DNA from 3 places in the Paenibacillus sp. FSL R5-0527 genome. Region 1 is predicted to be linked to each of the others. Evidence: riboswitches for the same ligand, from Rfam matches in the RefSeq annotation. Region 1 holds a riboswitch; each other region holds the start of a gene.
The links. Region 1 has a riboswitch for cyclic di-AMP ahead of kdpF (K(+)-transporting ATPase subunit F). Riboswitches for the same ligand answer to the same signal wherever they lie in the genome.

Region 1 (5,972 bases):
ATTTTCGCCTAAACCCGCTCACTCATTGGCCACCTCCCAAGCTGGGATCAACGACCGCTCCGCCATCAATTAATCCTCTGTGGTATCGTTATTTCTCCAGCATTTCTTTCAAAGCCAAATTAAGTTTAAGCACGTTGACCCGGCTATCACCGAATACTCCCAGGTCGCGATTCTCCGTATATTTGTCTACCAGCGTTTCTAGTTCAGCCGCGGAAATGCCCGTTAGCTTGCTGATTCGCGGCACCTGCACCAGCGCTGATTGCGGCGTAATGTGCGGATCAAGTCCCGAACCCGAGTTGGTGATAAGGGCAATCGGCAATTGATCGATCGGTACATCCGGGTTGTCCCGGCGCCACTGCTCGATTGACGCTTGCGTCCGCGCAAGCATATCCGGATTGGAAGGCGCGTAGTTGTTGGAACCGGACGCCTCCGCCTTGTAATCAATGCTCGATACGCGCCCCTGGAAATAGCTTGGGTCGGTGAACGACTGTCCGATCAATTCGGAGCCGACCACGTTGCCGTCCTTATCTTTTAATAAACTGCCATTCGCCTGATGTGGGAACAGCAGTTGCGCGAGGCCTGTGCTGACAAGCGGGTACACGATACCGCAAAGGATAATGAACAATAGACTGGCGCGCAGGGCAATCCAGAAAACCGCTCCCCCGGAGCGCCCGTCCCGCCCCTCTTGCGCAATATTATTCATAGCCGGTTCCTTCTTTCTACTTTCAAGATGTTGTTCAAAAAGCCATCTCAAATCCACAAATGAACGAGCAAATCAATCAACTTGATGCCGATGAACGGGGCAATAACACCGCCTAAGCCATAGACGAGCAAGTTGCGGCTAAGCAGGCGCGAGGCGCTCATCGGCCGGTAAGCGACGCCCTTCATCGCCAGCGGAACCAGCAGCGGGATGATAACGGCATTAAAGATTAAAGCCGATAACACCGCCGAAAGCGGCGAGCCAAGCTTCATGATGTTCAAGGCGGCCATTTCCGGAATGGCCAGCATGAACATCGCCGGAATGATCGCAAAATATTTGGCGATGTCGTTGGCGATGCTGAACGTGGTTAAAGCGCCGCGCGTCATGAGCAGCTGCTTGCCGATCGCCACCACCTCGATAATCTTTGACGGGTCGGAATCGAGATCGACCATATTGGCCGCTTCCTTAGCCGCGGTTGTGCCGCTGTTCATCGCCAGCCCGACATCCGCTTGCGCCAATGCCGGCGCATCGTTCGTGCCGTCGCCGGTCATTGCGACCAGCTTGCCTTCGGCCTGCTCGCGGCGGATCACGGCGATTTTATCCTCCGGCTTGCTCTCGGCGATAAAATCGTCGACGCCCGCCTCCCGGGCGATGGTCGCTGCCGTCAGCGGATTGTCGCCGGTGCACATGATCGTCTTGATGCCCATCGCCCGCAGCTGATCGAACCGTTCCCGCATGCCGGGCTTCACCGTGTCCTTCAAATAAATGACGCCGAATACTTGTTTGTCGACCGCCACAGCCAACGGCGTTCCGCCCTCCGAGGCGATGCGATGGGCCTGTCTCTCCAACTCCTCCGGAATCAATCCGCCTTGGGAAGCCACCCATTTGCGAATGGCGTCAACCGCCCCTTTGCGCACTTGGCGGCCGTCTTTCAGATCGACGCCGCTCATCCGCGTTTCCGCCTTGAATTCAACAAAGCTGCCACCCTCGCCGAGCAAGGCGTCATAGGACTTCCCGTTTTTCTTCATCCATTCCAGCACCGAGCGGCCTTCCGGGGTTTCGTCCTGCACGGAAGATACCGCCGCCCAGGCAGCCGCCTCATCGATGCCCGCGCCTCCAACCGGTATGATCTCGCTGGCCATCCGGTTCCCGAAGGTAATCGTTCCGGTTTTGTCGAGAATCATCGTGTTGATATCGCCCGCAGCCTCAACCGCTTTACCGGACATCGCCAGCACATTGAACTGCGTCACCCGGTCCATGCCAGCAATGCCGATGGCCGACAGCAGGCCCCCGATCGTCGTCGGGATCAAACAAACAAGCAAGGCGATCAGTACCGGAATCTCCAAGTTAATATCCGCATAAGAAGCGATCGGCCCAAGCGTCACGACGACGATCAGAAAAATAAGCGTCAGGCTGATCAACAGCGTATTTAGGGCGATTTCATTCGGCGTCTTCTGCCGTTTCGCGCCTTCGACAAGCGCGATCATCCGGTCGATGAACGTCTCGCCGGGATCGCTGGTAATTCTCACCTTAATCCGGTCGCTGATCACGCGCGTTCCGCCGGTGACCGAATTGAAATCGCCGCCCGCTTCCTTGATCACCGGCGCCGATTCGCCGGTAATCGCCGACTCGTCGACGGAGGCGAGCCCTTCGATCACTTCGCCGTCGCCGGGAATCATCTCCCCTTGGGAAACGACGACGATATCCCCCTTACGCAGCTCCGTCGAAGGCACCGTTTTAACGCCATTGCCAACCACTTTGTTCGCGGTAATCTCTTTCTTCGTTCGCTTCAACGTATCGGCTTGCGCCTTGCCCCTGCCCTCCGCCAAGGCTTCGGCGAAATTGGCGAACAATACCGTAAACAACAAGATCACAAACACGGTGAGATTAAAGCCGATGCGGCCCTCCGCGTCGAAGTAACCGGGAAACACCGTCATCAGCAGTACGATGACCGTGCCAACCTCAACGACGAACATCACCGGATTTTTCATCATAACGGCCGGATTCAGCTTGATGACGCTGGCCTTCAAAGCTTGTGCGACAAGCGGACCGGAGAACATGCTTTTTTTACGTTTATCGTTCATGGCAACTTCACCCCATTCCTTACTTAACGAATCGTTAGATGCTCAGCGACCGGCCCCAGAACAATCACCGGCAGGAAAGTCAACGCGCCGATCAAAATGACGGTGCCGATCAGCAGGAAGCTGAACAGCGCATTGTCCGTACGGAACGTGCCGATTGTCTCCGGCACCCATTGCTTGCGCGTCAACGATCCGGCGACGGCGAGCATCGCAATCATCGATATATACCGTCCGAAAAACATCACCAGGCCGGTCGTCATGTTCCAAAACGGCGTATTGTCCGCCAGCCCCTCGAAGCCGGAACCGTTGTTGGCGGCTGCCGACGTATATTCGTACAGCACCTGCGTGATGCCGTGGAAGCCGGGATTCGAAATCGCTCCCTTGCCTAGATCGGTCAAGAAGGCGATCGCCGTCGGCGCCAGGATTATGAACGGGTGCGCCAGAATCGCAATCGCGATCAGCTTCATCTCGCGCGGCTCGATCTTGCGGCCAAGGAACTCCGGCGTACGGCCGACCATCAGTCCGCAGATAAACACAGCGAGTATGGCGTACATCAGCATATTGATCAGCCCGACGCCTTTTCCGCCGAATACGACGTTCAGCATCATCTCCGCCAGCGGTACCAGACCGCCGAGCGGGGTCAGCGTATCGTGCATATTGTTGACCGTGCCGGTCGTCGCCGCCGTCGTCACGGTAGTGAACAGCGCGGATTGCGCGATGCCGAAGCGCACCTCTTTCCCCTCCATGCTGCCCTGCGAAGCATCGATGCCAAGTACGTTCAGCACCGGATTGCCGCTCTTCTCGGCGGTGTAGGCAACGGTAAGGAACACAAGGAACAAGACCATCATCGCTGAAAATATAACCCAACCCTGCTTGCGGCTCTTCGCGAATCTGCCGTACATAAAGGGCAGCGCCGCGGACAATGACCACATCGACAGGATCTCGATCACATTGGTCAGCGGGCTCGGATTCTCAAACGGATGCGCCGAGTTGGCGCCGAAAAAGCCGCCGCCGTTGGTGCCCAGATGCTTGATCGACTCCAGCGAAGCGACAGGCCCGATCGCAATCTGCTGCGTCGCCCCTTGCAAGGTCGTTACCGAGAGCGTAGACCCAAGCGTCTGCGGCACCTGCAGCGCGACCAGCACGAGCGTGACGATCAACGCCAGCGGAAAGAAAATCCGCGTATGCGCCTTGACGAAATCCTCAAAGAAGTTGCCCAAGCTTTTTCCCTTGCTCGTAACGCCCCGGACAAACGCGACCGCGACCGAAAGGCCCGTAGCCGCCGACGTAAACATCATCATCATGATCACGGCCATTTGCGAGAAGTACGAAAGCCCCGTCTCGCCGCTGTAATGCTGCAGATTTGTATTCGTAATAAAGCTGATTGCCGTGTTCATCACCAGCGTCGGCTCCATATTGCCGATACCGTTCGGATTCAACGGCAAGCCGCTCTGCACCCGCAGCAGCAAATAACTTACCGCGACGAGCATAAGGTTGGTTGCGATAAAGCTGATCGCGTACCGCTTCCAGCTCATGCCCGCGCGATGCTTCAGCCCGATGACCGCATAAATGGGTTTCTCGGCCCACCCGAATATTTTATCCGTGCGGTTGGGTTCGTTAGAGAAAACGTGATACAAATAATTACCGAGCGGCTTGGCGATCAGCATCAAAACACCGATTACGATTGCGATTTGCAATATATCCATGACCGTTCCTCCCACTATTAGAGGTTGTTCAAATAGTCATCTTTCCATGACGAAGCCGTTCAAAGAAGAGGACTCGACATCGAATCTTGAATTCAGCCGGGCCTTCCGTTGCTCACGTACCCAAAACGTACGCTCCGCTCCTTACGTCCCTAGCTTCATCCAACCTTCTCGGTCCTAAAAACCTGACTTTTTGAACTTGCACTATAAACAAAACTCGACTTTTTGAACTTGCACCATAATCAAAACTCGTTAAAACCTTTCCGGATGAAGCAACGCATAGATTAGATAGATCAGCAATCCAAGCGTAAAAATCAACACAATGGTCATTCTTGTTCGCCCCCCGTATCCTCCACCGTTTTACCGCACCAAATGACAAATCCAACTATAAGCGCGAAGGCGACGGTCAACGTTAGTACCATCCAAATATCCAGCATCACGACACTCCTCCAACGGTTAATCGGTCGCTTTTCTCCATAAACTGTTCCCCCGGATCAAGGAAGAAGGCAGCAAAAAAGAAGCCTTGGAAAAGAGGAACCTTTTCCGCGGCTTCTTGCAGTCGTCCCGACCGGTCCGCGACAAAAATGTTGCCTCTCCACACGCTTACGAGGTTAGCTGACGGATTCGGGCGTGAGAGTCGCCCTACGCCCGGCATTTGAAAGTGCCGGGTGATTCACCCCATGAAGCCGGGTTGCGGCTTCCGTTGGTTCCCCCGTTCCTTGTGTCTTTCAAGGATTCAGCGTTATAAGACCGATGATTCCGCTCCAACCGTTCCGATCGTTCTGCTCTCACACAAGCTTCGGCACGTTGGTTTCGTCGATCGGCATATCCATTTAGAATCGAATGGCCATTCAATTCATGGATCGTATCTTACTCCTTAGCTAAATGGTTGTAAAACGACGCAGCCGGCATATCCGTAAAAAAAAGAAACTTTAAGATGAAGTTAGCGCTCTCAAAATATTAGAGCTTCATTTTCCTCGCAAATACTCGTGATTATATGGCATTTCGTGGATTTTTACGGAATTTTTACGCCTATAAACGGTTTATTTTATTCCTTTTTTACATTACCCTGAACTATAGTAGTAACGGGAGCATAGACGGACAGGAGTGGTTTAATGGATAAGTTGAAATCGATGTGGATGCTATGGAAGCCTTATGCAAGCATCACTTTGCTCATCGCCTTCATGACCGCCGCCATGCACCCGTTCGGACTAGCGTTTGATTCGGTCAATATAGCACTTCTCTATCTGCTGCCCGTGCTTTGGAGTTCCGTCGTCTGGGGCCTGCGCCCTGCTCTTTATGCAGCAATGATGGGGGTCCTGGCTTTTGATTTCTTTTTCGTTTCTCCAATTCTGAGTTTTACGATCGCGGACTTGCGCTATCTGATCTCGTTCGGCGTTTTTTTGGCGGTAGCCGCGTTAACGGCCAGCCTGGCGGTAAAGCTGAAACGGCAGTTGCTATACGCCAAGCAAAGGGAGGAGCATACCG
Region 2 (5,972 bases), 1.8 Mb from region 1:
GAAATCCCGTCGCCTGTTTAAAGATGGCCGATAAATATTTGCGGTCCAGCCCAACGACCGCCGCCAGCTGGCCGACGGAAATCTCCTCGCCGTAATGGCTGTGCAGAAAATCAAGGCAGCGGTGTATGTAAGCGTCCTTCGCCTGCGCTTGAACCGCCGCTTGGCCCGGCGCGGAAGCCGGAGCCAGCTCTACCATGACCGAAAAAAACTCGTTCAGCAAGGCCCGCAAACGCAAATCGCGGGTGGCCGCCTGCTCCTCGGCCTCGTTCAAAAGCTCGTACAGCTTCGGCATCAAACGGGGATCCATGGGGAACACCGGCTGCTCCGCGGTCACACGGGTTCGCGCCAGAATTTCTCCCGCCTGATCGCCGCAAAAGGCGATCCAGGAATAAACCCAGGGCCTTGCGGCGTCCGCCTGGTAAAAGACGACCCGCTCGGGATAAGCGATAAACGCCTGGCCCGCCGTCAGCGTCAGCGTCTCGCCGTCCTCCACGCGAACGATCCCCTTTCCCTCATGGACAAAGTGGATCTTATAAACGTCCCGTACGCCCGGGCCGAACGAATGCTGGGGAGCGCAGGCTTCCTTGCCCCAATAGCATAAATACAGCTCCGGTGAATCGCGGAACGGACGGTCCGGGTTGTAATGAAAAATCGCGGCCAATAACAGCACCTTCCTTGCACTTGGCAGTGGAATTGAATGCGCCCGCATCCGCTGACATTGTACCACAAAACAATGTTTCCAATTGCCGATCCCATGCAAAAAAGAGCGGGTGCGCCAAGGTCATTGATTTCCTTGGTACCCGCTCTTTTACTTTCGCTATGCTCCGCCGATTTGCTAATGAACCGCCGCCGGCTCCTGCACTTTCTGATAAAAAGCGCCGAGCGTATTCATCGTCGACATCGGAGCCGCTTCTAACGGATAATAGCCTTTTTTTACCATCCATTGCCATACGTCATAAGCGTGGTGCGAGCACATGCAGAAGGCATGCTCCAGGAAGCTGCGGATTTCGGGATGGCTCATCTCCATGGCCGCCCAAGCGTACTCCCTGCCCGCCCGTTTCAAAGTCAGCAAATAAGCGGTGGCGATTTCCCGGTCGTTGAACTGCTGAATCGAGGTTCTCGGCATGACCGGAACAGGCGACGCAGACGCCTCGGTAAAGGATTGCAAGACCGGCTGCAAATCCGGAATGGCCAATTTCCCGCTGGCCCCTTCCGCCTTGCTTAAATACTCCACCTTCATGTTGTAGTCCTGAAAATGGAGCGGAAGATGTTTTTGCAAGATCGCCTTCAGTTCAGGGTCCTGCGCTTGGTTTAAGAAACACGCCATGTTCGTAATCGAGTTAACGCAGCTTAACGTTAGTTCGTTCAAATCCTGTGCCTCGTGTGCGGCCAATTCCATGAGAACGTATCCTCCTTCGCTGTTTTGCGGTTGCTTGGTAAATCACTTTTAGAATGCGCCCCATCGTTTTCTATTATTGCCGGAAGCCGGAGTAAAATCGTCCCATACAAGGACAAATACCCATAAGGTTCCGCTGCGCATATAATGAATCAATCCTAACTATGGAGTGTGAGATCGTGAATAATGAATGGAAACAGGAGCATCTGGCCTGGCATGAAACACTGGAGCTGCATGAGCTGGTCGCCTCGCAATCCGCCAATTTGGCGGCGTTCAAAAAGAAACTGCCGATGGTGATGGACCCGGAGTTAAAAGCGCTTTATGCAGAAACGATCAAAACCTTGGAGCACAATATCCGCGAATTGCTCAAATTTTATCCGCTGGCGCCTGGTATGGCCCGCAACGTTTCGCCCGATATGACCGGTTTTGACGCGGCCAACCTGCTTGGCTTCGCTAAAGCCTCTGTACGCAATTACGCGAACGCCATTACGGAGACGGCTACTCCTCAATTAAAAGAAACGTTCCAAAAACATCTGCTTGGCGCCATCGCCCTTCATACCAAAATATTTAACTTCATGTACCAACACGGTTACTATCCGGCGTACAATTTGGAAGAACTGCTGGCCCACGACGTGCAAATGGCCAATCAAGCGCTAAACATGTAGCTTGCGAAAAAACCCCGGAATTCCGGGGTTTTTCTGGCGGTGCGTCATTTCTTTTGTTCCTTTTCTTCAGGTTCATCGTATTTATTGATATGCCCGGTAATGGCTTCGACCGCTTCATTCACATTCGTGGTGGCCGGCACGGCCTTAACCTCGTCTTCGGTCTTATCGACAAAATTTTGATGATCCGCGCGTACGGCTTCAATTTTATTGCTCACCTAAAGGTCACTCCTTTCCCGGAAGGTTGTGGTTTGAATTTACTATGCGATATTTTGCGCTTCTTTATGTATAAAGCCGCCCCAACGCAAAGCCATTTTGCCGGGACGGCTTTTTTTCTTAAAATTCCGCGCGGGCCGCCATGTATTCGGGTCTCGGCTTCTTCCCGAAATAAGGCTCCGCCAGTTTGTTTGCTACGCTGTTATAGACCATAAAAATATTGCTGCGCGGGTACGGCGTAATGTTGCTGTTGGAGCCGTGCATTAAATTGCAGTCGAACAGCAGTACGGAACCTGCCTTGCCGACCGGCGTTTCAATGCCGCAGCGCTTCGCCAGTTCGGTTAAGCTCGCCTGATCGGGCGCGATGAATTCCTTGGAGCAATCATCCGGCGCCTGGCCGACGCACGACACGAAGATTTGATGGGAACCGGGCATGACCATAAGCGGTCCGTTAAACGGATAATTGTCTTCCAGTGCGATCAAGCAGCTGAGCGCCCGCATCCGGGGCATCCCGTCCTCCACATGCCAGGTCTCAAAGTCCGAATGCCAGTAAAACTCTTTGCCGGTAAATGCCGGCTTATAATTGATCCGCGACTGATGGATGTAGCTTGGTCCCCCCAAAACATGCTCGACGATCGCGAGCAGTCTCGGATGCCGGGACAACTCCTGAAAAACCGGGTGGGTCCGATGAATCGCAAAGATCGAATGCACTTCTTCCCCGCCGGGCTGGCGGATAATTTCATCGGATGAAAGGTTCCGGGATGCTTCCCGCAAGCGCTGCGCCTTCTCCTGATAGCCCTTTAATTCCGCTCCGCCGAAAAAGTTCTCCAGGAACAGATAACCGTTTTTGGCGTAAAAATCCGACTGCTCTTTGCTGATTCCGCTTTCCGCGTTCCACTCGCCATATACGATGGGGTCCTGCCGCGGAAGCCATCTCGGCTCAGCATACACCCGGGAAGGGTAAGCATCCGTCTTTGGATCAAAAATTACGGACGTTTCCAATTGATTCATTCCTCCTCATCCCCTCATAAGAAATATTTGTCCAAACCAAAAAGGACCGCCGCTTGGAGAAGACAAAGCTTACCCAGCAGGGTCCTTAAAACGGACAAAGGCCCTTATAAAAGGGCCTAATAAAATCTCTTAATGTCGCAATATAGACCCATCCACTGCTGACGAGGTTAGCTGACGGGCTCGGGTAAGATGGTACCCTACAATCATTGCTGAATGATTCGCCCCAAAAAATTGGTTCCCCCGTTTCCCGGCTCCTTAAGCCGGAAACTAAGCGTGAGTCTATAGTAAAGGCAATTCGCGTTCATGTCAACCCATGTTCTGTAACATTTTCGATTTCGCCATATGCTCGCCGCCGTATTCGTTACTGCAGCCGGCTTTCCGCTTCAGCCAAATCGGCCTGATCCTCCTGCAAATCTTCCTTGGCGCGTTCCAGCGGTTCCGGGTTCATGCGCCCATCCGCCTGGGAAATGGCGTTCTCCGCTTTGTGAATGGCGTTGTAGGCATTTTCCACCGTTTCTTCGGTCGGATGGGACTGTGCTTGCGTTACGGCCCGGTGCGCTTTTTTGACGGACTGCTGGGCGGATGAGATCGGGTTTTGCGATTGCATGCTGGAATAAGGATTTGCCATGTTTTAGCCTCCTCCAAAAAGATGATAAGATGCAGGACCTTACTAATTTGAGGAAAAGGGCCGGACAATATGCGTTCGAACTTTTGCCAATCCCACGCTCCTGCCGCATAGGCCGCAGCGAAAAACCAACTTTAAAGCAGATAGAGCATGGATTTGACAGCGATGGAATACGGAGCCGGAAAAAGGAGGAGGAGGAGATCGGCACGAAATCACTGGCGTTGCATTAACTTTTGCTCAAGCTTTCCCGTGAAAGCTATCCGAAATCTAACGGTTGTAGCAGCGGCTATTTGCCGAAAAAAGACCTTTTCTAAATTCTAACGGTTGCCAGCGCCGTTATTTGCCTGAATCCAAGCAAAAATTACCGGTTTTCAGCGAAATAAGCCCCATGGCAACCGTTACAATTTGAAATCAACGGGATTGGAACAAATAGCGCTTGTGGCAACCGTTAGAGCATTGGTGTGCTCAGAAAATGTATCTTGCCAGACTCAAATGCAACGCTAGTGGCACGAAATGCAAAAGAGCATGCGATTTTCGTCGAAAATCCCCGAAACAGGCGGTTCAACTGCAAATATGCAGTTCATTTCTTATGATAAGCTGCCTTTTTATCCTATAGCTGCAAATGAGATGTATTTTTGCACTTCAACCGCCCAAAAGCAGAAATTTGCGGAAATTCAAATGCACTTTTGCATTTGATTCCATCGAGCCGTCCTTCTTACCATGAAACTGATTCATAAATCCGCCGGTGGTTTTCCCCAATTACATCAAGGCTTTCTTGCCCTAGCTCGGGGGGCCGTTTGTTCTAAATAGAGCTTTTCACCTCCAAGGCTGCGCGCTCCTCCCGCTCCCGCAGCTCTACTCTGCGGATTTTGCCCGTATTCGTTTTGGGCAGTTCAGCGACAAATTCGATTTTCCGCGGATATTTATACGGGGCCGTCACCGCTTTGACATGAGCCTGAAGCTGCTTGACCAGTTGCGGCGAACCCGCCGCCCCTTCTTTCAGCACAACAAAAGCTTTGACGATATGCCCGCGAATTTCGTCGGGACTCGCCACGGCGGCGCATTCCTTGACGGCAGGATGCTTCATCAGCGCTTCTTCGACTTCAAACGGCCCGATCGTATACCCGGAACTGATGATGATATCGTCGCCGCGCCCTTCGAACCAGAAATAGCCTTCTTCGTCCATTCGCGCCCGGTCCCCGGTAATAAAATACTCACCGCGCACGTTTTGTTGCTTCCGCTCCGGCTCCAGGTAATAGTTTTTAAACAAAGCCGGCATGCTAACATGAACGGCAATATCCCCGACTTGTCCCGCCGGAAGCGGAATTCCCCGCTCGTCGACCACCTCCGCCACGCCCGGGGAAACCGCTTTGCCCATCGATCCCTGCTTGAGCGGAGTATCCTTCAGATTGCCGATCAGCAGCGTGCTTTCGGTTTGCCCGTATCCGTCGCGAATGGTGATGTTCAATTCCTCTTGAAATTTCCGGATCACTTCCTCGTTTAGCGGCTCCCCGGCGGAAACGGCGCTGCGCAGGCCGGATAGGTTATAACCGCCCAGCCCGTCCGTTTTCGACATGATCCGATATTCGGTCGGCGTGCAGCACATGACCTGAATGCCGTAATTCTCCAATAGCTGCAGGTAGCGGTGCGGTTGGAACGTCCCCTGGTATACGAAACCGGTCGCCCCATTCCCCAGTACCGACAGGAACGGGGTCCAAATCCATTTTTGCCAGCCCGGCGCGGCTGTGGCCCACACTGTATCGGCGCTTCGAATGTCCAGCCAGGCCGAGGTGATCCTGAGATGCGCATAACCCCACCCATGGCTGTGCACGACGCCCTTCGGATTGCCGGTCGTTCCGGACGTATACGCCAAAATGGCCATATCGTCGCGGTGAGTCCGCACCGCCTCAAAGGTGTCCGGCTGCCCGTCCATCAATGAATCGAGCATAACCCACCCGGCTGGAGCGAGGACGGTTTCGTGGCTTCCGGCAACCGCGATGCGAAACGCCCATGACGGCAGCTCCTCATCAATGTTGTCCGCCTCCCCGGTCGCATTGTGCCA
Region 3 (5,972 bases), 5.7 Mb from region 1:
GGGGAATTTTTTCATATCCGCCATAGGGAAGGCCATGAACAGCGACGCCGCGGTTCCGACGAATATGATGACGAAGGCCGCTGGGTTGGAGACCAAGCTTCCAATAGGCGCACCTTTTAGAAACATCCCTACAATGAGCGCAACGAATCCAAGAATAAGTCCGATAATCGATGAAATTTCCATTGTACACCTCGTCCTTGAGTTAAATTGAATCCTTTCTTTCTTTCCGCATCCTTGCGGAAAAGACGTTACTGCTGCCTAAAAAAAGATTTATCTATTTTATCGACAGTTTTCCCTTTTTTTTTAAGTGGTTTTTTCAGGTATAATAAGATCATAGCCTGAATACCAGGGCTATCAAGGGAGGATATCACGGTGGGAGTAAAGCACGGAAGAGATTATGAATATATTTTGGCCGACCTGACGAAAGCGGTGGGCCGGATTTCCGATAGCTACCTTTTCTTTGATATGGAATCGTCGGAGTGGGCGGGATTGGCGGACGAGGAGCGGGCCGAAGTGCAGGAAGCGCTGGCTGAAGACCTGTTTTTTGCGTTAGGAGCGGAGCCCGTTCTTGAGGTGGGGAGCGCGATCGTTATTTATGATCCTGAGGGGCACCGCATCAATTTTCTGATCGGGGACGAAGAGCTTACTTCCGTGGCTTTGATCTAGAGAGATTTGGTTTGGCGCGGGATTCCGTGGTAAAATAGTTAGTCAGGAAGCATTACGCATGTTCAGGTTGTATGTGGAATAAAATAGTTGAGGACGGGGCCGGAAGCTTAGGTCCCGATGCGCCAGAGGATACTTACATAACTAGGAGTTCTTGAAGAGAACGGGGAGGATAAATGATGCCGTTTACACCGCAAGAAGTACAAGCGCATTTGGAAAAGCTGGAAGGCTGGGAACTTGAGGAAGGACGATGGATCTTCCGCAAATATACGTTCTCCAATTTTATGAAAGGCATTGCTTTCGTGGATGAGGTAGCTGCGATTTCGGAAGCGTTTAATCATCATCCGTTTATTACGATCGACTATAAAACCGTGACCCTTCGGCTGACCTCATGGGAAGAAGGCGGAATTACGGCAGTGGATATTAAAGAAGCGCAGCAATATAACGAGGCGTTCGAGAAAATGCGCGCCGCGGATTAGGCCAGGCAAAAAACGCCCGCCGGAAACGCTTAAGTTTCCGGCGGGCGTGCTTTTCATATGCCGTTATTTTTGCCGTTATTTTTTCTCCGCGAGCCACATCGCGACGTTGGCAATTTCCTCATCCTTGAGCCGATCCTTGAAGGAAGGCATCATTCCGCCTTTGCCTTTGGTGATAATGCCGTAAAGCTGGTCAGCCGTTAGTTCGGCGCCGATCTTTTGCAGATTCGGTCCCGCGCCCCCTTGCAACTGATCGCCGTGGCAGGTGATGCAGTTTGCTTTTACGGTGGCTTCGGCTTGTGCCGCATTCATCGTAATTTCAGGCAATTGCGGTTTGGCTTCCTTGGCGGCCTGCTCCCGGCTCGGCAGGGTGAACATCAATACGATGGCCATAGCGCAAGCCACGAAGAACAATCCGCTCATGATCCACTTTTGCATTCCAATCGCCCCTCCTATGTAAGCTACCTTTTCCATTATAACGGAACATGCCGCTCGATCATAGTCTTTGTGTCAAAAATAGGAACAATTCCGTCGTGATTGCGGTAAAATTTGTAACAAACTTCATAGCAAGTCCGTTCTAATGGATCAGGAGCATTTCAGGATGAGGGGTGAGGCCCTCGATACACCATGCAATAAAAAGGCTTGGAGATGCCGCCAGGGGTCATTTTGTCGTAAAGGTCCGTGATGGTGAAGCCGGCCTTTTGATAAGCGCGAATCGCCCGGGTGTTCCACGTCAGCACTTCCAAATCGATCTCATGGCCCGGTTTCCGCCGCAGCGCCTCCTCGACGATCGCCGTTACAAACCGTTTGCCGAGCCCTTGTCCGCACAATTCCGGTTTCATGCCGATACCGAGCCGCGTAACCCTTTCCAACGGGAAATATTGGGCAAATCCGGCGAGTTCTCCGTTCTCGTCCAGCACGGACACGTATTGCTCCGCTCTGATCGCCGGGTTGCCGAATTCGACATCGAGCGCTTTCATTTGTTCCCAAGGAAGCCAGCTGTAAACGTCATAGGGAGAATCGTACCGCCAGGTGCAAATTTCTGCGCCGTGGCTCTCTTCCATGGGGACGATGCGAAACTGAACAATCGGTTTATCCATTGGGATCCTCCTTTAAAAACGGCATTCCTATTACCCTCACTCTAACGGGATTTACTTGACTTGTAAAGGTTCTGCCGTCTCTCGGACACCTGTGGATTTATGGAAATCAACAAAAATTCGGTAACCTTTTGGCGGGTCGCTTCGTTATATAGATAGGGATGAAAAAAACCGCAAGCCAATTCCCAAAGAATAAGCTTACGGCGGGCAGGTCATGCGGAGCGAAATTAAGCGCCGGCGGAGGTTCAGGATTCCGCGGCGTATACGGAATAACCGTATTTGCTGAGCACCCGCTTCGCGCCAACGAAGCGGTTTTGGTAATAACTGTTGCTCAATTTGTCGATCCGGATTCCTTTGGATGAAGAGGCATGGGCAAATTCTCCGTCGCCAACGTAGACGCCCACATGCGATACTTTTCCGCCACCCAGGGTATTAAAGAAGACAAGATCGCCGGCTTGCAGTTCGCTTTTTGATACCGGTGTTCCTACCTTGTATTGGGCCGTGGATACGCGAGGAAGCGTAACGCCCATTTGTTCGAACACATACCGCGTAAACCCGGAGCAATCAAATCCGGCCGTACTGGTGCCGCCGTATTTGTAGGGCGTGCCGTACACGGAATTGACGATGTTGGAGAGCGACGTTTCCTGCTCGTCCGCAAAGGCGCTTCCCGTTCCCAGACTGAAACATAGAGCCAAACTCGTTACCGCTGCTGCTAAAGTCTTTCTCAAGATGTCTAACTCCTTCCAAGGCCTGCGAGGTTAGCTTAAGGATTCGGTTGAAGGTTCCCTATGATCCTTTTGAAGCGGGATCAATTCACCCTGACTGATGTGGTTCCCCCGTTTCCCGGGTGCGGGGAATTCGGCAGCTTCATGTAGTATGCACCCAAAAACGACGTCACAACAAAAATTACAAAGTTGTTACTATTTCTGTTGGTCATTTTACCAAAGTGGGCCAACATTGGCAAGTTTCCCGCCAAAAAGGATGCTTTTGGCCTGTGTGAGGAGCGGAGTGATCTGGGTATTGATTCCTAAGGGGGATCGGTAGACAGGAAAAACCCGCAGGAGACGTGATATCCCAATCATCCCTGCGGGTTTGTCGAATTCGTTATGGATTGCGACTTACTGTTCGGCTGTCACAGCTTCAAATTTCTCGGAGCTCATAATGCGCTTAGCTCCAACATACCGCTTCTCGTAGTAACTTTCGCTCAGTTTGCTGATGACAACTCCTTTGGAAGAAGAGGCATGCGCAAATTTGCCGTCGCCGACATAAATACCAACATGAGATATGCCATCGCCGGAAGTGTTGAAGAACACCAGATCGCCTGCGATTAATTCATCCTTGGAAACGCTTGTTCCCATCTCAAATTGGGAGCCCGATTGATGAGGAAGATCGATGCCGAGCTTGTTAAATACATACATCGTAAATCCGGAGCAATCAAAACCGGACGTTGTTGTTCCGCCTGCGGAGTAAGGAGATCCGAGGCCTTCTTCAATGGCGCTGTCCAGTTTGGAATCCGCGAAAACGCTGCCGGTTCCGATCGTGAAAAGCAATGCAAAACTTACTGCTGTTACGGTCAAACGCTTTTTCAAGAATTATGCTCCTTCCAATGCCTACGAGGTTAGCTTAAGGATTCGGTTGAAGGTTCCCTATGATCCCTCGCTTACGAGATCAATTCACCCAAAGTGGTTCCCCCGTTTCCCCGGCGCAGGGAATTCGGCTTTGATTTCTCACCTGATAAGACTTATTCGACGTAACTTGCTATTTTCCTGCCAAAGATGACAAAAATAATTACAAAACTGTTACTGAAATTGTGTTGCTGTTATTTTAACAAAGACAGGGACCATTTGGCAATGGTTAATTCGCGAGACTAAGAGGGGAAAACCTGACACAAGGCCTTCGCAAAGTCGCGGAGGCCTTGTGCCGTAAAGGTTTCGGAGAGATGAAAAAATTTTAACTTTTCTCGGTTTTTGTCTGCCAGAGGCGATATTGCGAGGTGACCTGCCAAATTTTAAAAGCGCTGCGACAGAGAGGATAGGTTTGCTGGAGGATCAACGCCAGCATTCCGGTCCAGATCCAGGAGACCGTTCCGAACAGCAGGAACATGCCCAGCCCGAATGCGCCCAGTATGCAGGAGATCCCGATGCCCTGCAGAAGGTGCCGGAAGCAGACGAGGAGGGAACCCCAGACGCTTGATTTGAACAAGTACCCAAATTGTACGTAGAGAATGCATTGTCTTACCAGCCAGCCGTAAACGAACCAGCCCAGGATGTAGATGAGACCCTTCAGCAGCGGGGCCATCTGTCCTCCGGCCCCCAGCAGATGCGGCCATAAAACAAGGAGCTTGGGAATAACCCAGAAGGCCGGGATAATGATTAAAATAAGTTCAATGGCATAAAACAGGACAACCGGCTTCCAGAATTCTTTCATTCCGCGGAACAGCGGCAGCCCGTGTCCACGGCTCTCGGAGGGGACAAGCCCGTATAGAATTCCCGCTTGAATAAGAGGCGTGAGCAGGAGGCGCAGGACCGCCATGCCGATCAGCAATCCTAAATAGAGGCGGACGTCCGGATTGCTCCCCAAATGGATACGCCCTTCCAGCAGGAACAGAATTCGGCTGAGTTGCGTGGGCGGCGGATCCGGATACCTTTGCAGTAGCGCGGTAACGGCGGTATCGACCAGGCGGTACAAAAACAACCCCCACAGCAGCTGATACAGGAACAAAATGATGACGGAGGGAAACTGGCTTTTCAGCAGGCTCCACCCCTGACGCACATAAGTCATATTTTCACCTCCTAAAAGTTTTGCGAGCGTTGCTTTACTCGATATGCTTCGAGCAAAACTACTTCAGAAGCATAAACTGAGTTCTGCCGGCGTTTACCATATAAGTGTTCCGAGCAGGGCTTCCAGCAGCTTGGTCACGCTCATATTGGAGCGCGAAAGGAGGGGCTCGGGTACTTCCGTCTTCAAATAATTGTTGATGTGTTTGTTTTCGACCACCAGCGAATAGTCGGGATCGATTTGCACCCAAGCAAGCGGTTCCTTGTATTGCAGTTTAAGCTCGACGCGGCTGTCCTCGCCTCTCCATTGTTTTCGCACCGTATGGCCGTCCTTGAACGTGAACTGCAGAGGAACCTTCGGATAGGTCGCCCCTTTGCGGGAGATGACGACGGTGGATTCGTAAACGGCGGTCCCGTCCTGGAGGAGCGGATTCACCGTGATCTTGTCGACGGAGAAGTCGGCCATTTTTCCATCGTATACATACTGCGAAAAATAGTTTTTCCAGCTGCGCCCGGTGACCTGTTCGACCACCCGCTGGAAATCGGCCGTCGTTGGATGTTTAAAGCGGTACTTGTGGGCATATACCGTCAAAATGCGCTTCATCGTTTTGCTTCCCACCTGGCGTTCAATATCGAGCAAAATAAGCTTGCCGCGGTAATAGACATTTTTGGTATAGCCGTCGCTGGATCCGTACTTCCAGGCGTTCAGGGTCAGCGGAGCCGGTGAGGAAATCAGGGCGGCCTGGATCGGAAGCGCCGGGGTGATGCCGAACTCCTGCTCCATTAATTTATCCTCCGCATAGGAAGCGAAGCCTTCATCCAGCCAAGCCTCTTCAAATTCATTGCTTGCGATCATGCCGTAAAAAAACTGGTGCGCGATTTCATGAATGACCGTCCGCTCCAGCTCATCGTAACCGGGAGAGTCGCCGCTAGCGCCAAAAGCGGTCACAAGCGTCGGG

Region 2: linked by a shared signal. The riboswitch ahead of NYE69_RS20520 (phytanoyl-CoA dioxygenase family protein) and the one ahead of kdpF (K(+)-transporting ATPase subunit F) in region 1 are both predicted to bind cyclic di-AMP.
Region 3: linked by a shared signal. The riboswitch ahead of NYE69_RS03610 (C40 family peptidase) and the one ahead of kdpF (K(+)-transporting ATPase subunit F) in region 1 are both predicted to bind cyclic di-AMP.

What each region holds. Positions count from the first base shown of each region.
Region 1 is NZ_JBBOYI010000001.1:6,498,602-6,504,573, forward strand. Features, by position in the region: gene NYE69_RS29240 (histidine kinase) at 1-22, opposite strand, end outside; gene kdpC (potassium-transporting ATPase subunit KdpC) at 89-703, opposite strand; gene kdpB (potassium-transporting ATPase subunit KdpB) at 751-2,784, opposite strand; gene kdpA (potassium-transporting ATPase subunit KdpA) at 2,808-4,487, opposite strand; gene kdpF (K(+)-transporting ATPase subunit F) at 4,737-4,814, opposite strand; cyclic di-AMP (ydaO/yuaA leader) riboswitch at 5,071-5,236, opposite strand; gene NYE69_RS29260 (ATP-binding protein) at 5,600-5,972, shown strand, end outside.
Region 2 is NZ_JBBOYI010000001.1:4,652,670-4,658,641, forward strand. Features, by position in the region: gene NYE69_RS20500 (AraC family transcriptional regulator) at 1-661, opposite strand, end outside; gene NYE69_RS20505 (spore coat protein) at 836-1,399, opposite strand; gene NYE69_RS20510 (spore coat protein) at 1,561-2,061, shown strand; gene NYE69_RS20515 (hypothetical protein) at 2,106-2,276, opposite strand; gene NYE69_RS20520 (phytanoyl-CoA dioxygenase family protein) at 2,395-3,285, opposite strand; cyclic di-AMP (ydaO/yuaA leader) riboswitch at 3,427-3,569, opposite strand; gene NYE69_RS20525 (hypothetical protein) at 3,647-3,913, opposite strand; gene NYE69_RS20530 (acyl-CoA synthetase) at 4,713-5,972, opposite strand, start outside.
Region 3 is NZ_JBBOYI010000001.1:788,242-794,213, forward strand. Features, by position in the region: gene motA (flagellar motor stator protein MotA) at 1-183, opposite strand, end outside; gene NYE69_RS03585 (hypothetical protein) at 373-666, shown strand; gene NYE69_RS03590 (4a-hydroxytetrahydrobiopterin dehydratase) at 843-1,142, shown strand; gene NYE69_RS03595 (c-type cytochrome) at 1,218-1,577, opposite strand; gene NYE69_RS03600 (GNAT family N-acetyltransferase) at 1,736-2,239, opposite strand; gene NYE69_RS03605 (C40 family peptidase) at 2,482-2,964, opposite strand; cyclic di-AMP (ydaO/yuaA leader) riboswitch at 2,969-3,110, opposite strand; gene NYE69_RS03610 (C40 family peptidase) at 3,355-3,825, opposite strand; cyclic di-AMP (ydaO/yuaA leader) riboswitch at 3,829-3,965, opposite strand; gene NYE69_RS03615 (hypothetical protein) at 4,187-5,017, opposite strand; gene NYE69_RS03620 (M1 family metallopeptidase) at 5,111-5,972, opposite strand, start outside.